Regions from separate parts of the Roseibium algae genome, predicted to be linked through region 1. Evidence: riboswitches for the same ligand, from Rfam matches in the RefSeq annotation. Region 1 holds a riboswitch; each other region holds the start of a gene.
The links. A riboswitch is a leader RNA that binds a small molecule or an ion and turns the genes downstream of it on or off. The one in region 1 is predicted to bind cobalamin.
Positions count from the first base shown of each region.

Region 2: linked by a shared signal. The riboswitch ahead of V6575_RS07375 (ABC transporter ATP-binding protein) and the one ahead of cobU (bifunctional adenosylcobinamide kinase/adenosylcobinamide-phosphate guanylyltransferase) in region 1 are both predicted to bind cobalamin.
Region 3: linked by a shared signal. The riboswitch ahead of V6575_RS14080 (energy-coupling factor ABC transporter permease) and the one ahead of cobU (bifunctional adenosylcobinamide kinase/adenosylcobinamide-phosphate guanylyltransferase) in region 1 are both predicted to bind cobalamin.

Region 1 covers NZ_JBAKIA010000005.1:178,752-186,393, forward strand. Annotated here, with positions in the region: gene cobW (cobalamin biosynthesis protein CobW) at 1-845, opposite strand, end outside; gene cobU (bifunctional adenosylcobinamide kinase/adenosylcobinamide-phosphate guanylyltransferase) at 842-1,393, opposite strand; cobalamin riboswitch at 1,541-1,768, opposite strand; tRNA gene V6575_RS09740 (tRNA-Asn) at 2,093-2,168, shown strand; gene V6575_RS09745 (hypothetical protein) at 2,523-2,990, shown strand; gene V6575_RS09750 (MotA/TolQ/ExbB proton channel family protein) at 3,002-3,721, shown strand; gene V6575_RS09755 (ExbD/TolR family protein) at 3,711-4,094, shown strand; gene V6575_RS09760 (ExbD/TolR family protein) at 4,148-4,582, shown strand; gene V6575_RS09765 (energy transducer TonB family protein) at 4,579-5,808, shown strand; gene V6575_RS09770 (hypothetical protein) at 6,368-6,988, shown strand; gene V6575_RS09775 (NAD(P)/FAD-dependent oxidoreductase) at 7,170-7,642, shown strand, end outside.
Region 2 covers NZ_JBAKIA010000004.1:221,423-229,064, reverse strand. Annotated here, with positions in the region: gene V6575_RS07405 (sensor domain-containing diguanylate cyclase) at 1-40, shown strand, start outside; gene msrB (peptide-methionine (R)-S-oxide reductase MsrB) at 525-929, shown strand; gene V6575_RS07395 (winged helix-turn-helix transcriptional regulator) at 1,005-1,361, opposite strand; gene V6575_RS07390 (SDR family oxidoreductase) at 1,611-2,459, shown strand; gene V6575_RS07385 (FecCD family ABC transporter permease) at 2,549-3,544, opposite strand; gene V6575_RS07380 (ABC transporter substrate-binding protein) at 3,704-4,648, opposite strand; gene V6575_RS07375 (ABC transporter ATP-binding protein) at 4,666-5,445, opposite strand; cobalamin riboswitch at 5,765-5,977, opposite strand; gene V6575_RS07370 (S9 family peptidase) at 6,096-7,642, shown strand, end outside.
Region 3 covers NZ_JBAKIA010000009.1:182,138-189,779, reverse strand. Annotated here, with positions in the region: gene V6575_RS14100 (sn-glycerol-3-phosphate import ATP-binding protein UgpC) at 1-243, opposite strand, end outside; gene ugpE (sn-glycerol-3-phosphate ABC transporter permease UgpE) at 252-1,094, opposite strand; gene V6575_RS14090 (ABC transporter permease subunit) at 1,111-1,992, opposite strand; gene V6575_RS14085 (extracellular solute-binding protein) at 2,106-3,416, opposite strand; cobalamin riboswitch at 3,905-4,121, shown strand; gene V6575_RS14080 (energy-coupling factor ABC transporter permease) at 4,177-4,857, shown strand; gene V6575_RS14075 (YqaA family protein) at 4,945-5,376, opposite strand; tRNA gene V6575_RS14070 (tRNA-Ala) at 5,535-5,610, opposite strand; gene V6575_RS14065 (TIGR02300 family protein) at 5,757-6,146, opposite strand; gene aroA (3-phosphoshikimate 1-carboxyvinyltransferase) at 6,357-7,642, shown strand, end outside.

The sequences.
Region 1 (7,642 bases):
ACCGGCAACACATGGCTTTCGAAATCATCATGGTGGTGATGGTGATGCTCATCATCGTGGTCATGGTCGCCATCGTGTTCATGTTCATCGTGCCCGTGGTCATCATCGTGATCATGGTGGTGATGTTCGTGGCGCGCTGCCATGTCATGTTCGGCAGCAGATTGACGTCCCAACAGAACTTCAATCGGCAAAGTGCCTTTTTCCGATGAGACAATGTGAACGCTGTCTCGCACATCGGCAGATATCTTTGCCCGCACCTTGGCAAGTGCATCACTGGAGATCAGGTCCGCCTTGTTCAGAACCACCAGATCAGCGCAGGTCAACTGATCATGAAACAACTCTTCCACAGGGCTCTCGTGATCCAATGCGTCATCCGCTGCGCGTTGGGCTTCAAGGGCTGCTTCATCCAGTGCGATCCGGCCTTCGGCAAGAGCTGCTGCATCCAGCACTGTCACCACCCCATCGACGGTTACCTTGGTCTTGACGCTCGGCCAGGAAAATGCGCGCACCAGCGGCTGAGGCAAGGCAAGGCCAGACGTTTCAATAACGATGTGTTCTGGCGGATTGTCCCGCGCCAAAAGCATTTCCATGGTGGGCAGGAAATCATCGGCAACCGTGCAGCAGATACAGCCATTGGTGAGTTCCACCACTTCCTCTGCAGCGCAATCGGGATCCGCGCAACCGTTCATGAGAGAACCATCAAACCCCATATCGCCGAATTCATTGACGATCAGCGCGATGCGGCGGCCATCAGCATTCTTCAGCAGATTGCGGATCAACGTGGTTTTGCCTGCGCCCAGAAAGCCTGTGACGATGGTGGCAGGAATTTTCTGTCCGATGGTCATATTTTGATATCCGGGTGAGAAGAGGGTTTTAAAACAAGCGGCAAACCGGCAGCGACAAAAATCACCTTCTGCGCGACCGCCGCGATATCCTGATTGAGACGTCCTTGTGCGTCACGAAACGACCGCGCCAGAGCATTTTCGGGCACGATGCCCATGCCAACCTCGTTGGAAACCAGCACGCACGGGCCTTTGATGCTTTCCAGAGCCTCCGCAAGGCGGCGGGCCTCCAGTGCGACATCACGTTCACGATAAAGAAGGTTGTTCAGCCAAAGGGTCAGGCAATCAACGAGAATGACGGTATCGGGCGCAGCTTCACGGGTCAGCACACCAACAAGATCGAGTTCTTCCTCGATGGTGCGCCAGTCATCCCCACGTTGGGCACGATGCAACGCAATGCGTTCATCCATTTCCGTATCAATCACCGGACTGGTTGCCACATAGACACGTCGTAGACCGCTGTTCATCGCCAGCTCTTCTGCAAACCGGCTCTTTCCGGAACGCACACCGCCCAGAATCAATGTGACACTCGTCTTAGCCTGCCCGCTCATAAGTCAGGGCCGGAGAAGCGCACACCGCCAAATCGGCGGGTGAACAAATGTGTGAAAGATCGACCGCAGCAGCGGTGTAAATATAGCATTCAGCCTGGCTCCTGCCGTCCACCCGACGGCTGTTGAACTAAGGTCACTGAAATCAATGACCCAAAGATTGTCAGGCCGGTCTCCTGGCTTGCGGCTCAATCAGGTCTCTGCGCCTTCCCGGTCCGGCCAGATTGGCCTGTTCCAGTGGCATGTCGCAGAGCCCCTTGCCGCTTACAGTTGCGGGGGCAGCCGCGGAATTGGATCCCAATAAAGATCCGCACCGCATTCCCGTTTCATTTCCAACGCGCAAAGAGCACGCGGAAAACCATGACACTCCTTCTGTAGCGGCTTGGCAGGCGACAAACAAGCCAAGCCTAACCTCCCTCGATCATTCGGCAAGGATCGGCACTAACAAGCACCAATCACAAGCGCACCTGCCGACCGTTTGCTTTTTGAAAAACAACAAGCCGCATTGAAAGGCATTTGCACAATTCCCCAACCTAAAAATTCCGCTCAACCTACTGAAAATAATAAGTTATCCAACGCAATCCACGACGATTATATCTTTTCAATGAAAATAGTTTGATGAGGGGCTTGGCAAACCGGCAAAGCGTTTGTTATACGCTCATCCATCGACGGAGCAGACACGTTCCGCCACCACGTTGGTGATCCCCGATAGCTCAGTTGGTAGAGCATTCGACTGTTAATCGAATTGTCGCAGGTTCGAGCCCTGCTCGGGGAGCCATTGCTCCTTCTTTTAAAGATTTGACCGCTTTGAAGATCATCAAGAAGACTTGATGATGACAGCGTTGATTTGCATTGCATCACGCACGGCCTCAGAATTGTCATTTCCGGCTGAACGACCTCTTCACCCTCCCCATGGAAACCCATCCGCAAACACTTGCTTGCACGATAAAATTGCAGATCCACACCCGGAATTACTTGACTACCACCCTCATATTTCATACCCACAATACCTGATACTGATTGTCATATATCGCATGCAGGCAAGATGCTAATGCCATCTGCTGAACCAGCTATTCAGCCGCCCGTAGCTTTAAGACTCAAAACCGAGTGTGGGGACAATATGCGTAGTTTCATGAAGCAAACGTTTGGCAAAGGCTTTCTTTCACATCGCCGAACAACTGTTTGCCTTGCTGCAACAATGGCTTATGCACTATCGGCCCCCTTCGTGGTTCAAGCTGCCGAAAACAACCTGTCACTCGAATTGAACCGGGCATCAGAGACAGCCAACGGCTGCATGCTGTCTTTTGTAGCCTCCAATTCGACAGGCCAAGCCCTTGGTGGACTGGCTTACGAATTCGTCCTGTTCAACGCTGACGGACTGGTCGATCAAATGACCGCCTTCGACTTCGGTGCCATCCAGGATCAAAAAACCGTCGTGCGTCAGTTCGAACTTGCCGGCGTCAAATGCCCGTCAATTGGCAAGATCCTGGTCAACGGAGCCGCACGTTGTGACCTGGTTGATCCGCAGCCCGGCACCGAAAATATGTGCATCACGGCCCTAGAGCCCAAGACCCGCACCACAATCGCCTTCATCAAGTAAGAGTTAGCCCCATGGATCAGACCAGTTTTTTCCAGCCTGTTCTAAAATTGCTGGACGCCGGCGGACCGGTGGTCTCCCTCATTGCCGTCCTGTCCGTCATTGCGCTCGCTCTTGTTCTGATGAAAATCTATCAGTTCTGGCGCGAAGGTGTTGGCAACACGCGACGCTCCCGCCAGGCCGTATTCCTATGGCGTAATGGCAATCAGCTCGAAGCCATCCGCAAGATTGGTGTGCCGCGTACAGCTTCTGAGGAAACCGTTGCAACAGCCATGCGCCTGTCGCTGACCGGGACCCTCGACAAAACCGCAATCGAGGAAGAGATTTCAAGGCGCGCGCTCACGCGGCTGCACAACCAGCAGTGGGGCCTGAAAGCCTTGGATGCTATCGGACAGGTGTCACCCCTTCTGGGGCTGTTCGGAACAGTGCTTGGAATGATTGAAGCGTTCCAGAACCTCCAGTCAGCAGGGAATTCAGTGGATCCATCCATGCTCGCAGGCGGCATCTGGGTCGCACTTCTGACAACTGCTGCCGGTCTTGCCGTCGCCATGCCAGTGTCCCTGCTGCTGACATTCTTTGAAAGTCGGATCGACAACGAGCGGGTCGCAATCGAAACTCTGGGCGCAGGGATTTTGCTCTCCGATGTTCCAGATGCAGCAACCATTTCAGTGGACAATATCATTAAGACTGCAGCCCCAAATCAGATGAGCGCACAGGCAATTCATGCGCATTGATCTGCCACAGGCACGGTCCCGGAAGCTCTCGCTAACATCCCTGATTGATGTGATCTTCCTTCTCCTGCTGTTCTTCATGCTGACGTCAACATTCACCAAGTTCGGTGAAGTTGAAATTGCTCCACCAGGCGGTAACGGCAAATCATCCGGCAAAGGGCCTGACATCATCATTTCGCTTGTGCCGGACGGGTTGCGGATCAATGGCCAGCAGGCGACATTGGATACAGCAGAAGCCATTCTTGCGGGCTTTGCCCAAAAGGGTGCGAAATCTGTGCTGATCCTGCCGAAGGAAAAAGCAACTGCCCAGGACCTTGTAAGTGCCATGGAAACCATTCGGCGGGTCGAAGGTCTCAGCCTCACTGTCGCCAAATAACAGCTGCGGTTCTTACGCGCTCAATTTCCCGTCGTTAGGACGGATCTGACAAGATGAAAAAACTGCAACTCACGCCAATCCAGCGCAAAAGCGAAAACACGATTTCGCTGATCAACATTGTCTTTTTGATGCTGATCTTTTTCCTGATCGCAGGCCAGTTGGCTCCGCCCATGGACAGCGAAGTCGATTTGATCGACAGCACCGAAACTGATCCCGTGCCACCGCCCGACGCTTTGGTCGCGCGTGAAGACGGGTCTCTGCATTATCGCGGCAACCCAATCACAGTTGAGGCCTATTTGGCCAACGCCCCAGGCTCTGACGCAAGTGAGACATCCGGTGAGACCTCGCAAGGCAGCACTCCGAGCAATATTCCAGTGCGCTTGGTGGCAGACAAGGACATGGCGGCCAAGACGCTTGTCGATATTGTCGGGCAACTGCAGTCAGCTGGCGCTGGCAAGGTGACCGTTGTCACCATGAGGTCGCAATGAAGGATAGCCACAACATTTCTCCGGGCTGGCGCTGGCTTGCCCTCGCGCTCGTTTTGTCCCTCGGCCTGCATATGGGGATCGCGGCCTGGGCGACGTTGAGCAACAAAGACGAGATCCTGACCGCAGGCGGTGCTGAAACGAGCGCCGCAACCATAGGTCAGGCTTTCGAAAACATGCTGATTGCCGGAACCGCCATGCCTGTGGCGGAACCTGAAGAAGCCGACCTGGATGACATGGTCGAGCCCGTTGAAGACATTGAAACGCCGATCGTCCAGCCACAGCCCGTCGAGGCAACGTCCCCTGAGCCTGTTGAAACGATCCAAAGCGCCCAATTGGACAGTGCAATTGCGCCTTCTCTAACATCGACGGTGATCAATTCTGCAGCAGAAGGGAAGTTTATAAAAGCAGAGAAAACCCTCGAAAAACCACTTGAAGCAGAGCCCATCATTCAAGAGCTGGTCGAGCCGGTAGAAGAACCGGTGCTGCAGAAACCCGCAGAGAAGCTGCCAGAGCTGAAGTCGGAAAAACCGGAAGACGCGCCTCTATCGGCGAAGGCTCCTATAGAAACAGTCCCTGCCCCGGAAAAAACCGATCCGCTTAAGGAAATCAAACCGCAGCAACTCACAGAGGTGAAGCCAGAGCTTACAAAGCCGGTTGAGACAATCGAACCGATCAAAGCCACCCCGCCAGATTTGGAACAACCAGAGCTGCCAACCGAGGTCGCGCAAAGCGACATCGTTCCGGTCCCCCAGCTACGGCCAAAGCCGCTGGTGCGCGATCCACCAAAAAAAGTAAAGCGCAAGACGAAGCAAAAGTCTGCCAAGAAACCTAAGAAAACCGCCAAAAAAAGCAACACAGCGACAGGCGCGGGCGGAGGTAGCAAAAGAACGGCTCAAAAAGGTGGTGCCGTTTCTAAGGGCAGAAGCTCGGAAGCTGGCAATGCCAAAGTTTCCAATTACAAGGGAAAGGTCAGGCGTAAGCTTAAGCGTTCCCTCAGATACCCACGTGCCGCGCAAAGAAAGCGCATCACTGGCGTAGCAGTTGTAAGCTTCACTTTGGACAGTGCTGGTCGGGCAAGCAGAATTCGAATTGTTAGGAGTTCAGGATCAGCTCTTTTAGACAAGGCCGCTCTCGACACAGCTAGGCGGGCAAGCCCTTTTGGAAACTTTCCGCCTGAATACGGGAAAAAAAGCTGGCCCTTTACAATCCCACTCTCGTTCGAGTGAGAGTGGGGCCAGCAGCAGGGTAACGATCGCGTAAAGCCGCTCGGTAAAGTTGGACAAAGAGTTTCCCTGGCGAATAAAGACACCGGCAACGCTGCAAGTGCTCAATCGAACGGAGTTTCTCTTTAAGCGCGTTCAAGCCAATCCCTTCAGACTCAACTGCTTTCTCGTTGAAAAAAGCCAGCCTCGCATTCTAGATCACCTTGCTCAGGCTGTTGCGGCATCATCTTGAGTGATTTCTTACAAAACAAGATAATTTTTCATTTTATTTGATTGAAAACGATCTGGGAGCATAAATTGGCTGCGTAATTTTGAAAAAAACAATCAGAATACGTTTCAAAAAAGAATAGCAATTACGGTAGTTTCGCCGATTAATGCATAAATACTTAAAAAAATCATGCAGATTTAAAATTTTGAGTACACCACTTACCCAAAATGTGGTGCAATCATGGCAAAATCATAACCTAAAAAAGTCAGCCCCATTTGACGCAGCCACTCTTACGTCAAAGCACGGCAGCAATTTTTTTGACCGCTATGATTGTATTTACCTTGGGAGGCACACATGCAGCAATTGATGACGAGTATGCTCAGGCACCCACAGCAGCGCTCCTTGAATATTGCCTTGATTCTAGTTGTTCTGACATCATTTGGCGCAACGGCAGCCACTCTTCCCCAAGAGACCGTTACACTCCATCAAGACAAACTCGCGGTGACACTTGCCTCTGCCAACGTGACGGATACAGACCCGTTCGATAGTGATTTCACGATATGGGTCGGTCAGATAGACTTGGATGGAAAGAAGGTCATCTGGGTTGAACTGATCGATTCATACGGCGAAGTGATCTACGATTCAGAAGTGGGCGCGAACGAAACACATCTTCTGCCAGACGGTCGCGCCGTTGTTGTAAGCTCCATCATCCCCGAAGTGCAATTGGCAAAACGCGACCAGTCCCGCATTGAAAGTGATGGGCCATTGATGGTCACGCGCCGCATCGTTGAAGAAGGTGATCAAACAACGGCTATCGAGTTCATCGAGACGGCAAAAGAGCGCCCAGCCTCTCGCAGTCTGCAATTTGAATCTCTCGGAAAAACCCTATGGAACACAGTATTTGCGTTCTTTGACACTGCGGCTTCCCATGTGGAAGTCACCTGGAGCTGGCTGGTAGACACCATCCGCGCCTGAAGGCTTTCCGCTCTGACAGACTACATCCTGTGAATGACCCGAGACCATCTCGGGTCATTTTTTTATTGTTTTCAATATCCAGTTCGTCAATTCCGTGATCCGGCGAACACATCGATCCGTAAAGAACTTACAATGTTTACATAGCCTGGCTCAAACAGAGGCAGGAACAAAAGGAATGACCATGCGGATTGCCGTTATCGGCTCCGGCATTGCCGGAAACAGTGCAGCTTGGGCCCTCAGCGACAAACATAAGGTCGTCTTGTATGAAAAACGTCAGCGCCCCGGCGGCCACAGCGCAACAGTCGATATCGACTACGATGGCACCAAGATTGCTGTCGATACCGGGTTCATTGTTTACAACGAGCTGAATTATCCGCACTTTACCGCCCTGCTCGATCACCTTGGCGTAGCCACAGAAGCCAGTGACATGAGCTTTGCGCTGTCGTCCGATGAAGGGCGGCATGAATGGGCCGGGCAAAACCTGAACACCATTTTTGCCAAACGCAGCAATCTGGTGTCGCCGCGCTTCCTCTGGATGCTGCGCGAAATTCTCCGCTTTAACAAATCCTGCGCAGCTGACAGTGCCGCCGGACATTTGGAAGACCTGTCTCTTGGTCAATATCTTGAGCAGAACAGCTATTCGACGGCCTTCAT
Region 2 (7,642 bases), on a different contig from region 1:
CGAAACCTCCATGCTGCTGATGCAGAAGATAGAGGACTGACGGCACAGCTAAACCCACTAGCCAGTCTTCGAATGTCCTGTACTGCACGTACACTTCAACACCACATATGCCTGGCAGCATCCTTGGACAAACAGAACCATAGGGCCGTCATCCCCGACTTGATCGGGGATCCAATCCACGTCTCGACTTGCAGCGACGGTTGGACTTAACGCCGCCCCGCGCCGGATAGGCATCAAATCACCGAAGAAACTCTGGAAATGAGTAGATCCCCGATCAAGTCGGGGATGACCACAGGTGAATGTAGGAAGGCTTAGTCATCACGGCGGATCATGCCAATGACCGACGCTGCGGCGATCACACTTTCCCACTCCTTCAAAACGCGTTTCAACGCTGCTCGGGATGAGGGAGAGCAAGGGGTGTCTCCAGGCACTGTTTGTCATCTGCCGGCCTGGATAAGCACCGCTTGTCATCCCAGTGTCTGGATCCTAAGTAGAGAGAACAAGCGAAACGGGGACAAGCTGCCATGACGGATGTAGCGAAAATCAAAAAGACAGCCGCCGAGTGGCAGGAGCAGCTCACGGCGGAGCAGTTCCATGTCTTGCGGCAAAGCGGAACAGAGCGGCCTTTCACCGGACCTTACTGCAACAGCTTTGACCATGGCCGCTATGATTGTGCAGGCTGCGGACAGCCATTGTTCCTGTCGGACACAAAGTTTGATGCGGGCTGTGGCTGGCCGAGCTTCTTCAAGGCGGTCGCCCCAGAGGCGATCACAGAGATCGAGGATGCCACACTCGGCATGGTCCGTACGGAAATCCGTTGTTCAAAGTGTGACGGCCATCTTGGGCACGTGTTCCCGGACGGCCCGCCGCCAACTGGCCTGCGCTATTGCCTCAACGGGCATGCCATGACGTTTACTCATGAAACGTGAGTAAACGCTCCCCTTCCAGTCAATCGTCGCAGCGACAACTGACCGGTTCTTGCCCCAAGCCTGATCCAAAGCCAGTCAGTCTGGCTGTTTTTCGTCGGTAACGATGCGGCTGGCTTGCATGATCCGGCCCATGTTCAGTTCAATCCAGTCGGCAAAGTCGCGCACTTTTTCAGCCGCCTCTGCGCCCAGCGGCGTCAGGGAGTATTCGACGTGGGGCGGCACGACCGGATAGGATTTGCGGTCAATAAACCCGTCCATTTCCAACGCTTGCAGCGTCTGGGCCAGCATTTTTTCGCTGACGCCGGAAATCTTACGCCGCAATTCCGAAAACCGGTGGGTGCGCTCCAACAGCGCAATCAGCACCAGAACGCCCCATCGGCTGGTCAAATGGTTCAGTATCTGGCGAGACGGGCATTGATCGCTGAAAACCATCCCCTTCCTCACAGCATCAGACAAAGACCCGGGCGGCGCATTTTGCACAGGGTGCGACAGTTCGGTCGCATTGTGCTTTTCCGGCTGCTCTTCGGGGAAACTTACTGACTCATTTTTCGACGATTGCATCAAGGAAGGCATCCGCGTCTCCATTTTTTCGATACTTACCTTTTAGTGTGTACTTACAAAAGGAAAGTTAGCAAGACATATTGCAACTATCGAATTCAAATTGACCTCAAGGAGACCAAAATGATTGCTGTAACCGGTGCGAATGGCCAACTCGGCCGCCTTGTCCTTCAGGCTCTGGCCGACAAGGGCGCAACCGATATCCGCGCCCTCGTCCGCTCGCCAGACAAGGCGCAGGATCTTGCCAGCGCGACAGTGTCCGTGGTTGAGGCAGACTATAACCGTCCGGACACCTTGGCTGCAGCTCTCAAGGGGGTCGACCGTCTGCTGTTCATCTCAGGCAGCGAAATCGGTCAGCGCATTCCGCAACATACAGCTGTGATCGAAGCTGCAAAGGCGGCAGGCGTCAAGTTGATCGCCTACACCAGCATCCTCAACGCCGACACCTCAACAATGATCCTGGCTCAGGAACACAAGGCAACCGAGGCCCTTCTCAAGACGTCCGGCGTTGCTCACGTGTTGCTTCGCAACGGCTGGTATCTGGAAAATTACGCAGGCTCTCTTGGAGCGGGTCTGCAGTTCGGCGCAATTGCCGGGGCTTCCGGTGATGGAAAAATAGCTGCGGCAAGCCGCCAGAACTACGCCGATGCTGCGGCTGCTGTCCTTCTTTCCGATGACAACTCCACTCGCACCTACGAGTTGGCAGGAAACGATGCTTTCACGATTGCGGAATTGGCTGCAGCCCTTTCCAGCGCCACTGGCAAGGACATCCCGTTCAACAATATGCCACAGGACGCCTATGCCGGCGTTCTGGAGCAGGCAGGCCTGCCGAAGCCATTTGCTGAAATGATTGCCGATTGTGATGTGGCCGCAGGCAAAGGCGCGCTCTTCAGCACATCGAAAGACCTGGAGAAGCTGATCGGACACCCAACCTTGCCATATGGCGATTTCGTCCGCGCATTTGCTGCTTGATAACCGGACCGGACACCCCACCGCGTACTGCGGGCCGATCCGAGAGTGCAGGCTCCCTGTTTCCCAGGGAGCCTGTACGCTTTTTGGACCTAGTTGCCGGTGTTTCTGGTGCGCAGCAGCCCCAGAAAAAACAAGCCACCCAGAAATCCTGTGACGATGCCAACCGGGATATCCTCCGGGGACAACAGCGAGCGGGCTGCAAGGTCTGCCCAGATCAAGATCAGCGCGCCCACCAGAACGGATGCCGGCAAAACACGCAGGTAACTTCCCCCGGTGATACGCCTCACGATGTGTGGCACCATCAGGCCGACAAAGCCTATAATCCCGGAAAAAGCGACCATCACACCGGTGATGAGCGAGCAGACCACGAAGATCGTCAGGCGAAACCGGGCAACCGGAATACCCAGGGTCGCAGCGGTCTCATCGCCAATGGTCATTGCATTGAGATCGCCTGCCTTGGCCAACAGATAAGGCAGGGTCAGCGCCAGAACGCCCGCCGGAAACACCAGATGGTTCCACTGGGCGAGTCCGAGGCCACCGAGCATCCAGAAGATCACCGTATGGGTGGCGCGCGGATCGCCCATGAAGATCAACATGTTGGCGAATGACATGAGGATGAAGGAAACCGCAACGCCCGCCAGCACCAGCTTGTCCGCGCTGGTCGCACCGGTCAGGCGGGTGACGGCCAGCACCATAACCGTCGCCAACAGCGCCCCGGCAAAGGCCATCAAAGGCACAGTCAGAAGCCCCAGAAACAGCCCCGTGTGCAACAGCGCCATGATCGCGCCGCATGCCCCGCCCGACGAAATGCCGAGAAGATGCGGATCAGCAAGCGGATTGCGGGTCACAGCCTGAAGCGCTGCTCCGACCGCAGCAAGCCCCGCGCCGACACAAGCTGCCAAAATGGCGCGTGGAATGCGGATTTCCCAGACAATTGCCTCTCGCCCTGTTGTCCAGACCGGTTCAAACATCCCCGGCACGATCTTGTTAGCGATAATGCCTGCAACTGTGCTGGCTGGCACAGGCACCGCGCCAAATGAAACAGCCACCACAAAGGACACCAGCAGCAAGACAAGGCCCGCCATTAAAACCCCGAAGAACCGCCAATTCTCTGGCAGAACTGCAGATGAAGACTGGTCCGCAGCTTCAAAATGGGCAGCAGGTGCTGTGTGACCGCCACGTTCCTGAAGGTCAGACCCCTCCCCATCCTGAAGGTTGGCTGCTGCGGTGCGGTCCAGCATGTCCTAGTCTCCCCAGAACGCGGCAGCGAGCTTCTTGACAGCTTCAATGTTACGCGGTCCCGGCGTCGCCTCGACATAAGACAGAGTGACGAAGCGATCATTCTTCACTGCATCGATTTTGGCCAAGGCCGGATTGTTCCGCATGAAGTCTCGCTTTTGTTCGGCTGTCACAGTGCCATAGTCAACGATCATGATCACGTCCGGGTTCTTCTCGACCACGGTTTCCCAGTCAATGGTCGCCCAGCTCTTGCCTAGGTCATCCAGAACATTGACGCCTCCTGCAGCCTCGATCAGGGCCGTTGGCATGGCATATCGTCCGGCAGTGAACGGCTTGTCCTCGCCGCTGTCATAGACAAATACCTTTAGCGGTTCTTCGCCGGTCTTCAGCGTGGCGCGGAAGTCCTCCAGTTCCTTGCGATATCCTTCGACCAGTTTTTCCGCGCGATCTTCAACATCAAAGATCCGGCCAAGGTTCAGAAGGTCGTTGTACATGTCCTCCATGGACACCTTTGGTTTGGCTCCAATGTGAATGCAGGATTCAGTCAGTTCATAGACCTTGATGCCGAACGGTGCCAGCGTCTCCGGCGTCACTTCGCCGCCGACCTTCATGCCATAGTTCCAGCCCGCGAAATAGAAATCAGTCCCAGCGCCCAGCAGGACTTCTTTGCTCGGGTATTTCGCCGAAAGCTCCGGCAACTCGGCTATGCCATTCCGCATTTCCTCATCCAGGGTCTTCCAGCCGGAAATGCCGGTGTAGCCAACCATATGATCGCGCAAGCCAAGAACCAGCATCATCTCGGTCAGATTGACGTCGTTGGAGACAGCCGCTTTTGGCGGCGCGTCGAATGTCACATCCCTGTTGCAGCTCTTCACGGTAGTCGCGGCAGAAGCAGGCGCGGCAATCATCAGCGCAGCCAGAATGGGCAAGGTTGCCAAAATACGTTTCATTTCAAAGAGAACCTTATTCAAGACGGAAGAGAGAAAGTCAGATGGGGCTGCCCGCTCGGCTGAAGCAGCTCAAGACGGCTTTGAACAGCGAAGGCCGCATCGACATGCTCCGGCGTGATCACCTGTGAAGGCGGCCCAAAGGCCAGAGGATACCCTCCAGCCAGCACCAGAACCGTGTCGCAAAGGCTGGCAGCCATATTGAGATCGTGAAGGCTGGTCACAACAGTGACAGGAAGGCCCCGGACCAATTCGAGAATTTCCAGCTGATGGCGAATGTCCAGATGGTTCGTCGGCTCGTCCAGAACCAGGAGCTTGGGCTCCTGCGCCAGCGCCCGGGCGACCATCGCCCGTTGCCGCTCGCCGCCAGACAAGGTGCCGAACCGCCGGTTTTGCAAGCCTTGCAACTGCATGTCCGCAAGGGCTTTGGTGACGATAACCTGATCCCTCCCGGCAGGAGATGAAAAGCCTGAAGCATGTGGTCTGCGGCCAAGAGCCACAATTTCACGGACGGTCAAGGCAAAATCCGTTGGCTGCTCCTGCAGAACGGCGGCAACCTTTTGAGCTGCTTGCCGGGCTGACAGGCGCCACAGGTCTTGTTCATCCAGAAGAATCTGCCCTGTTCTGGGCTTCAAATAACGATAGATCAGCCGCAACAAGGTTGATTTTCCCGCGCCATTGGCCCCGACAACCCCAAGGCAGTCGCCAGGGACCAGCTCGAAGCTGACAGGATGCAATAGCGTCAGCCCTTTGGATGGACCCCAGCTAATCTCCCGTATTTTCAACGATGCGGCTGTCATTTTCACTTTCCGGTTTACAGCGTGACACAAATCAAAAGACCTGATGCGCAACCAACACACAAATTTGTAATGTTATTACATAACCAAAGTCAAGCCCCACAAAAGCCCATTTACGAAGACGATTGTCTCCAACGGGCTCATCGGGCATGGGAACGATATCCGCGATCAGAATGCCTGAATGACGAAAGGCTTCGCGATGCCAGAACGCGCAGAAGACCGAACGGCCACACGAAGAGCTGCAAGCGCCCGCAAAACGGGTGTAAAAAGGGGGGATTTCAATGCCATCTCGCGATCTCCTCCGGGGCACCCCGCCCGGGTTGAGGGTTAAACACGGATGGCAGGTCTCCTGACTTGCGGGTCGCAGCGCACCTGAGCCTTCCCGGATTGCTCCAGTGGCCTTGTTCAGGTTTGCTCACCGCCTACAGTTGCGGGGGCAGTCACGGACTCGGCGCCTGTTGGCTACACCTTACCGTATTCCCTTTTCATCCCAATCCCACTACGGAGATCAGAAACCATCAAACCTCTAGGATAAGCGGCCTGACGGGCATGTCAATCTTACTGTCACCGGTATGAGGCGCAATCATGTGATGTCTTCTGCCAACATCTGCCCCTTGTCTCATGCGCCTAAAAATCCTACTTCGGAAACTATGATGAAACAGCCAAAGCCTCCGCGTGCTGAAGCACGCCCCCTCACCCTTGAAACCCACGGCATCACACGTCAGGACGATTACGCCTGGCTTCGAGCAGAGAACTGGCAGGAAGTCATGCGTGACCCTGATGTTCTCGATGCAGACATCCGGGCTTATCTGGAGGCGGAAAACGCCTATCAGGAGACCATGCTGGCTCCGACAAAGGACTTGCAGGACAAGCTGTTCGCCGAGATGCGCGGCCGGATCAAGGAAGACGACAGCTCGGTTCCCTCCCCGGATGGACCGTATCTATACGGTATGAAATTCGTCACTGGTGGCCAGCACCCGAAGTTCCTGCGCAGCAAGCGCGACGGGTCTGATGAAGAGATCATTCTGGACGGTGACAAGGAAGCCGAGGGCAAAGCCTATTTCAAGTTCGGCGGCGCGGGTCATTCATCTGACCACAAGTTGCTGGCCTGGGGCTATGACGACAAGGGATCGGAATTCTACTCCCTCCAGATCCGTGATCTGGAAACCGGCAAGGACAGCGAAACCCGCATTGAAGACACTTCTGGCGGCGGGACGTTCTCGGCAGATGGCAAGTATCTTTTCTACATTCGCCTGGATGCCAACCACCGCCCATCCAAGCTGTTCCGTCACGAGATCGGCACAGATCCGGCGTCCGATGCCCTGATCTTCGAGGAAGAGGATGCAGGCTTCTTCATGGGCGTCGGCAAGACCCAGTCCGGCGACACGATCATCATCGATATTCATGACCATGAAACGTCAGAAATCTGGACGATCTCAGCCCACGCCCCCCTGGACCCGCCGCATCTGATTGCGCCGCGCGACACGGGCGTCGAATATTCCCTCGATGACAATGGCGACACCTATTACATCCTGACCAATCTGGGTGGCGCTGAAGATTTCAAGATCGTCACCGCACCAAAAGCGACGCCGGGCCGTGAGTTCTGGACCGATCTGGTACCGCACAAGCCAGGCTGCCTGATCCTGTCCCATGACGTCTACAAGACCTTTATGGTGCGCCTTGAACGGGAAAACGGCCTGCCGCGGATCGTGATCCATCGTCTGGCGGATCATATCGAGCACGAGATTTCCTTTGATGAGGAAGCCTTTTCGCTGGGTCTTGGCGGCGGTTACGAGTTCGATACCACCGAAATTCGCTTCAGCTATTCCTCGATGACCACACCGTCGCGTGTCTATGACTACGACGTGGAAACCCGCAAGCGGTTGCTGCGCAAGGAACAGGAAGTGCCATCGGGACATGTTGCGGGCGATTATGTCACCCGGCGGCTGCAAGCCCCGACGGCCGATGGCGAGACCGTGCCGATCTCCCTGCTCTATCGCAAGGACACGCCGCTGGACGGATCTGCGCCTTGTCTGCTGTATGGCTACGGATCTTACGGCATGTCCATGCCAGCCAGCTTCAACACCAATGCGCTGTCTCTGGTTGATCGTGGCTTTGTCTACGCCATCGCCCATATTCGCGGCGGCAAGGACAAGGGCTTTCGCTGGTACAGGGACGGACGACGCGAGACCAAGAAGAA
Region 3 (7,642 bases), on a different contig from region 1:
CACCATGGCAATATCGCGGTCCGCAGGATCAACATCATTGATTAGACGGTCACCAATTCTGATCTCGCCCGTTGTGACATCTTCAAGACCGGCAATCATCCGCAGAAGCGTGGACTTGCCGCAGCCCGACGGACCGACCAGAACAATGAATTCACCGTCAGCAATATCGATGGATACGCCTTTAACCGCTTCGACATTGCCGCTGTAGACCTTGCGGATCGTATCGAGAGTAATAGTAGACATTTAATTCCTCACTTGTCGCTCTCGACGAGCCCTTTGACAAACCAGCTTTGAAAGATAACCACGATGATGACCGGAGGCAGCATGGCAAGGATCGCCATAGCCATGATCTGATCGTAGTCGGGGATCTGGGCACCGACCCAGACTTGCAGGATCTGCTTTATGCCACGCACCAGAGTAAAGAAGCTCTCATCTGTCGTGATCAAGGTGGGCCAGAGATACTGGTTCCAACCGTAAACAAACATGATGATGAAGATCGCTGCCATCATGGTCTTGGACAGCGGCACCAGAATGTCGATGAAGAACTTCCAGGGGCCCGCGCCATCAATCCGCGCGGCTTCTGTCAATTCATCAGGTATCGACATGAAAAACTGCCGGAAGAAGAACGTCCCGGTCGCCGAGGCAATCAACGGGATGATCAGGCCAGAATAGGTGTTCACCATCCCCAGCTTCTGAACAATTTCGTACGACGGCAGGATACGCACTTCCAAAGGCAGCAGCAGCGTAGTGAAGATCACCCAGAAGCACAGCGTTGCCATTGGAAAGCGGAAATAAACGATCGCATAGGCAGCAAGCATCGACACAACGATCTTGCCGATGGCGAAGCCTAAACCCAGGATCAGTGAGTTCTTCAGCATCACCAGGCCGTTGACTTCCTTGGTGAAGCCGCCGGCGCGAAACAAGACAGTTTCATAAGCATCAAGGCCCTGATCACCAAAAGTGAACTGGAGCCCCTGCCGATAAATCGTCACAGCATCGTGGGTCGATGTAATGAATGCCAGGATCACCGGCGTCACCATGAAGAACACGCCTGTGAGCAGAACAAGATGATCCGTTAGTTTTACCTTTTTCATCCGATTTCTCCCCAAATCACGTGTAGTGTACGCGCCGCTCAATGAGGCGGAACTGAATGACAGTCAGGATGAAGACCAGCGCCATCAGAATAACTGACTGCGCAGAGGACCCACCAAGATCGTTGCCCCGGAACCCATCCAGGTAGACCTTGTAGACAAGGGTCACCGGATTGTTGCCTGGCTCGCCCTTGAGGATCACATCAATGATGCCGAACGTATCAAAGAAGGCATAGGTGATGTTGATAATCAGCAGGAAGAAACCCGTCGGAGCGAGCAATGGAAAGGTCACCGTCCAGAAGCGGCGGAAACCAGACCTGCAATCGATGCTGGCAGCCTCCTGCACTGATTTTGAAATGCCTTGAAGGCCTGACAGGAAAAAGATGAAATTGACTGGAATTTGCTTCCAGACCGCGACAGTGATCATCGCAAAGGCCGTATCATAGTAGCTGACACCAACCTGCATATTCCAACCAAACATGGCGAAAAGATCCACGATAGGCCCCACATGCTGATCAAACAGCAAAATACCGATCAGGCCAGCGACTGGGGGAGCCACGGCATAGACCCACATCAGCAGCGTCTTATAGGTGGATGAGGCATGCAGAACCTTGTCAGCTTTGACCGCTAACAGCAGCGCTATGCCAAGCGAGAGGAACGTCACAAGAACCGTGAAAGCTGCAGTGAACCAGGCAACCCTTGCGTAATCGGTAGAGGTGACCGTATCGATGAAATTGTCGAACCCCACGAATGTGGACCCGAAGCCAAACGGATCTTCCAGATAAAAAGAAGAGCGTACAGCTTCAGCAGCAGGCCAAAGAAAGAAGACCGTGACGATCCCGAGCTGTGGAAACAGCAAGAGATACGGAACGTAGCGGGATTTGAATTGAACTTTTTTCATCGCTTCACCGGGAACAGATGCGGCGGGCCATGGTCATCTTGACCAAACTGCCCGCCAGCCTCATGGAAATGGGGGCGCAAGTGCGCCCCCATCGTTTCTTTTAGGCCCGGGACTTAGTTCCCAGTTGTCTTGGCAAAACGGGCGAGCAGCTTGTCGCCATCAGCTTTAATAGTATCGAAAGCAGCATCAACAGTCGTTTCACCGGACATGACCTTGCCCAGTTCACGGTTCATCACGTCACGGATCTGAACGTAGAAGCCCATACGGTAGCCCTTGGTCCATTCACCCGTTGGCAAAGAAAGCTGCTGGATGCCGACTTCGGCAGCAGGTGTACGGTCGTAGTGACCGTCTTTCTTGGCCAGTTCGTATGCAGCGTTGGTGATCGGCACATAGCCGGTTTCCTTGTGCCACATGTACTGAACTTCAGGAGACGTCAGATACTGGAAGAAAGAAGCAACACACTTGTTCTCTTCAGCAGGCTTGCCGGACATGGCAAAGAGGGCTGCCCCACCGATGAAAGACGCCGTGTTGGCTCCTTCAACAGCATCCCAATAAGGCAGGAATGTTGCGGAGAACGGGAATTCGACAGTCTTTGCAATTCCGCCGAACGACCCTGAAGAGCCGATCCAAAGAGCAACTTTGCCTTCGTTGAAGGGTGTCTGGTTGTCGCCCCAGCCTGTGCCATAGTAACCGAACAGACCATCGTCCAGCCAGCCTTTGACAGCCTTGAAGTGGTTCTTGATCGGCTCACCGAAAACAAGCTCAGTGCCCTTGGCGCCATCGTAACCGTTGTTGTTGGTTGCGAACTGCAAGTTATGACGGGACTTGAAGTTTTCGACAAATTCCCAAGGCAGGTGAGACTGAACGAGCGGCACATAGCCTGCCTCTTTCAGCTTAGGCGCGATTGCTTCGAATTCTTCGTAGGTCTTCGGAGCTTCAACACCAGCCTTTTTCATGGCTTCGTCGTTGATGTAAAGAATAGGCGCAGACGAATTGAACGGCATGCCGATCATTTTGCCATCGCTGTCAGCGTAGAAATAACGAACACCAGCAATGTAGTCTTCGATGTTGAAATCTACGCCGTTATCGCTGAGCAGATCCTGAACAGGAATGACCGCACCCTTGGCACCGATGATGGTGGCTGAGCCAGCATCAAAAACCTGCAGGATGTTCGGCTGTTCACCTGCACGGAAGGACGCGATACCGGCTGTCAACGTGTCTTCGTATCCGCCCTTGTAAACAGGGGTCAGATTACATGCATCCTGGGACGCATTGTAGCCAGTGGAGATTTCGTTGACGACTTCGCCGAGGCGTCCGCCCATTGCGTGCCACCAAGTGATGTCAGTCGCAGCATAAGAAACAGAAGAAGTACCGAGCAATGCGGCTGCAGCCACGAGGCTGGCAACGGTTTTACGGTAAGCCATTTTGTTTGCTCCCATCAAGCGAGGCTTACGCCCCTGTCAGCAGTTAAAAATCCAGACCGCCGAAATGGCTTGCTCAACGGTCCATTGATATTGCCTGCGCTTCGTATTGTTTTCATATGAACGCTCTGTGTCGTTCATATGAACATTAAACGACACTCCAAACGAACATGGAAGGCTGCGCAAGGTATTTAAATCTCCGAACGAGCGTTACGCTGTGGGCAGGTTCTTTAAGTTCATGGAAAACAATATTTATTTTCTCAGTACTTTCTGCCCATACGCCTCAGTCAGCGTCGTTTCAGACATTCAAGTGCAATCCTAGAATGCGTGGATGAAGCTCTCACATCGTTCATATGAACCCTTGATGACAAATACAGGATGCCGGAATGCCGTTTGACTCGCCCGTTTGATAGCTTCGCCTACTCATCCTCATATCACTGAGGAAACAGCATTTCCGTTTGGGAGAGGCCTTGCATTGCACAGCCATTGTCCCTGACAATGTGCGGGATGGTTCCGCCAATCAAACGGTGCGGCGGATTAAAAGGGAACACGGTGAGGCGTACCCAAAAGGGACCAAGACCGTGGCTGCCCCCGCAACTGTAAGCGGCGAGCCTACCCCGAAAGCCACTGGTGCACCAAGAGTGCCCGGGAAGGCGGGAAAGGCGATGAACCGCGAGCCAGGAGACCTGCCACCGCTCAACCGGTTCCGAAATAAGGAGCCTCCTTAAACCTCCCACACGGCGGGTGTGGACAGGAGAAAAACATGCATATTGAACCGGGCATCGTTGATGGTGCCAAACTCACTCTAAGCTATGCGACAGCGATCGCATCCATTGGCTTCACTGCGAAAACGGCAGCAGGCGAACTTCGCGACTGCGGATTTACAGGCCTTATCAGCCGGTCCTTCCTCGCGACCATACTGGTTTATAGCTTCTTTGAAATTTTGCCGCATTATCCAGTTGGCGTTTCTGAAGTTCACCTAATCCTCGGAACGACATTGTTTTTGATATTTGGCGCGGGTCCTGCAGCTGTTGGTCTTGCGGCCGGATTGCTGCTTCAAGGAGTGTTTTTTGCGCCTTTTGATCTACCGCAATACGGCATGAACGTCACGACGCTGCTCGTGCCACTGTTTGCCATGGGCCTGCTAGCAAAGAAAATCATTCCAGCGAATACGGCCTATGTCGATGTGAAATACTCACAAGCCTTGGCTCTTTCGGTCGCTTATCAAGGCGGCGTTGTAGGCTGGGTTGGCTTCTGGGCGCTCTATGGCCAGGGTTTTGAAGCGGCAAACCTGTCCTCAATCGCCTCCTTCGGGGCGGCCTACATGCTGGTCGTCGCGATTGAGCCACTTGCGGATCTGGCAGCCTTGGCCGGAGCCAAAACCTTGTCCGGCCTGAAAGGCAGTGCGATCGTACAGTCGCGCCTGCATAGCCCAGCCACCTGACGACCTTGCAGCCATAAACACACGAAAGCCCGGGTCAACAGCCCGGGCTTTTTATTGAGACACCTCACTCGCAAGGAAGATTTTTCGCTACAGGAATTCAAGCATAACAGCCGCCACGATCAGGTACCGTCCCGTTTTGGCAATCGACACCAGAACCAGAAACGGAAGAAATGGCTCTTTCAAGATGCCCGCGACCAACGTCAACGGATCTCCAATGAACGGCGCCCAGCTGAGCAACAGGCTCCATTTTCCATATCGCTGGTACCATCCGCAGGCTTTTGCAAGCTTTTCCGGCTTGACCGGATACCAGGGACGATCAGAGAAACTCGTAACGCCACGCCCCAACAACCAATTAACCGCCGAACCAAGGGTATTCGCAACACTGGCCACACAGATAAGCAGCCATACGGGGGCGGCCTCAGCCGTAATCAACCCAGCAAGAACCAGCTCCGATTGAGCAGGCAACAAGGTGGCAGCCAGAAAAGACAAAAGAAAAAGGCCCGCGAGCGAGATAATCAATGCGCTTCATTCCTAACGCTCAAAAATCAACCGCCAAGGCAAATCACATAACAGAATAGCCCTACCTTACCCTAACAGACCAGAAAAGCAGGAGAGCCTGTAGCGAGATGCACTGCCACTCAAGCCGTTTTAATCGCAATTTAAACAGGTAAGGGGAATGGTGGAGCCAAGCGGGATCGAACCGCTGACCTCTTCGCTGCCAGCGAAGCGCTCTCCCAGCTGAGCTATGGCCCCAATCTTCATAAGCCGGGTTGGGACCCGACCTCATTGAGGGCGCAACATAGTCGCGCCGCTCCAATCGATCAAGAGGAAAATCGAATGAATTTCAATTCCCTCTGTGGATAAGATTAAATGCATTTTAAGCATTCAAAACCAGATGCTTAGCGATCTAGATCGTCATCGACCTCAACGCGAATTCCAGGAACAGCATCGTCTTCATCGTCGTCATCCTCGATGAAAACATCGCCTGTAGCTTCATCGTCGTCATCGTCATCATCTAGATCAGGTACGTCGACGTCCACGCCTTCAGCTTCCGCGTCGGCCTCTTCAAGAGATACGGTATCCGGGCTGGCTACAATGTCGTCTTCTTCGTCGTCGTCATCGTCCTCCTCGGCCGCCTTTGCTTTTGCAGCCTTCGCCGCACGAGCTGTCACAACGGCCTCAAAGACCGTGTTACATTTCGGGCAAGTGATCGGATCGCGGTTCAGATCAAAATATTTCGCGCCGCAACTCGGGCACAATCGTTTTGTGCCAAGTTCAGGTTTTGCCACTGTGCTAACCCTTCATCTACGTTTGTTTCGTTGCGCCCCATACCCTTGGAAGCGCCATCCTGTCAAAGCCAAATCGATGAAAATTCGTGCCCTATGGAAAGTTCTGCACGAGACAAGCAAAATTTCAAGCCATCCGGTAGATGACGAACGGCGATCCACATGATAGCAAGAACAACTTTTGTTTAAGTAAAACGTCCGGAAACCAGCTGCATGTCCCATGGTCCCCTACCTGCCCCCCTTACGACCCGCTCTGCCGGCCCCCTGACCGGGACCATCCGCGTACCCGGCGACAAGTCGATATCTCACAGGTCGCTTATGTTTGGCGCTCTGGCTGTCGGCCGGACCACAGTCTCCGGCCTGCTGGAATCAGAGGATGTACTGGCAACAGCAGACGCCATGCGCGCTGTCGGGGCAAAGATAGAGCGGCAGGAAGACGGACTTTATGTTGTCGACGGCATAGGCCTTGGCAGCTTGCTTGAACCTGACCACGTCATTGATTTTGGCAACGCCGGAACCGGTGTTCGTCTGACAATGGGCATTATCGGAACCCATGACATTGCAGCAACTTTTGTTGGGGATGCATCCTTGTCCGGACGTCCGATGGGCCGGGTCCTCGACCCACTCCGAGACATGGGAACTAGCGTTGTCGCCCGAAATGGCGACCGTTTGCCTGCTTCGATTCGCGGCGCCAAGCAACCACTGCCATTGACATACCGTGTTCCCATGCCCTCCGCTCAAGTCAAATCTGCAGTGCTGCTGGCTGGACTGAACGCGCCCGGCATCACAACTGTCATTGAACCGATTGCGACACGCGACCACACGGAAAAAATGTTGACCGGATTTGGTGCAGATATTTCTGTCACGCTCAATGAAGCTGGGGAGCGTGTCATCAAGCTCAAAGGCCAGCCCGAATTGAAGCCGCAGGACGTCGAAGTCCCAGGGGATCCTTCTTCGGCCGCATTCCCGATCGTAGCTGCCCTGATTGTTCCAGGTTCAGACGTCACGATTGAAAATGTCCTACTCAACGAACACCGCACCGGTCTGATCAAAACTCTGATCGAAATGGGCGGCGACATCCAGATTGTCAACAAGCGCAATTCCGGCGGCGAAGAACTCGGCGACATCAAAGTCAAATCAAGCCAACTTAAAGGCATTACGGTGCCACCCAAACGTGCGCCTTCCATGATTGACGAATACCCGGTTCTGGCTGTGGCAGCTGCTTTTGCACAAGGCGACACTCATATGCCGGGCCTTGATGAGCTGCGGGTCAAAGAATCAGATCGCCTTGCAGCCGTTGCACGCGGATTGGAAGCCAACGGCATTCCTTGTGTCGAAGGCGAAGATAGCCTGACAGTCACGGGTGGCGCCAACCAGATCGGCGGCGGAACAGTTGTAACGCACCTTGATCACCGGATCGCCATGGCATTCATGGTGCTGGGCATGGCCGCTCACAATCCTGTGACTGCGGACGATGGTGCAGTGATTGCCACAAGCTT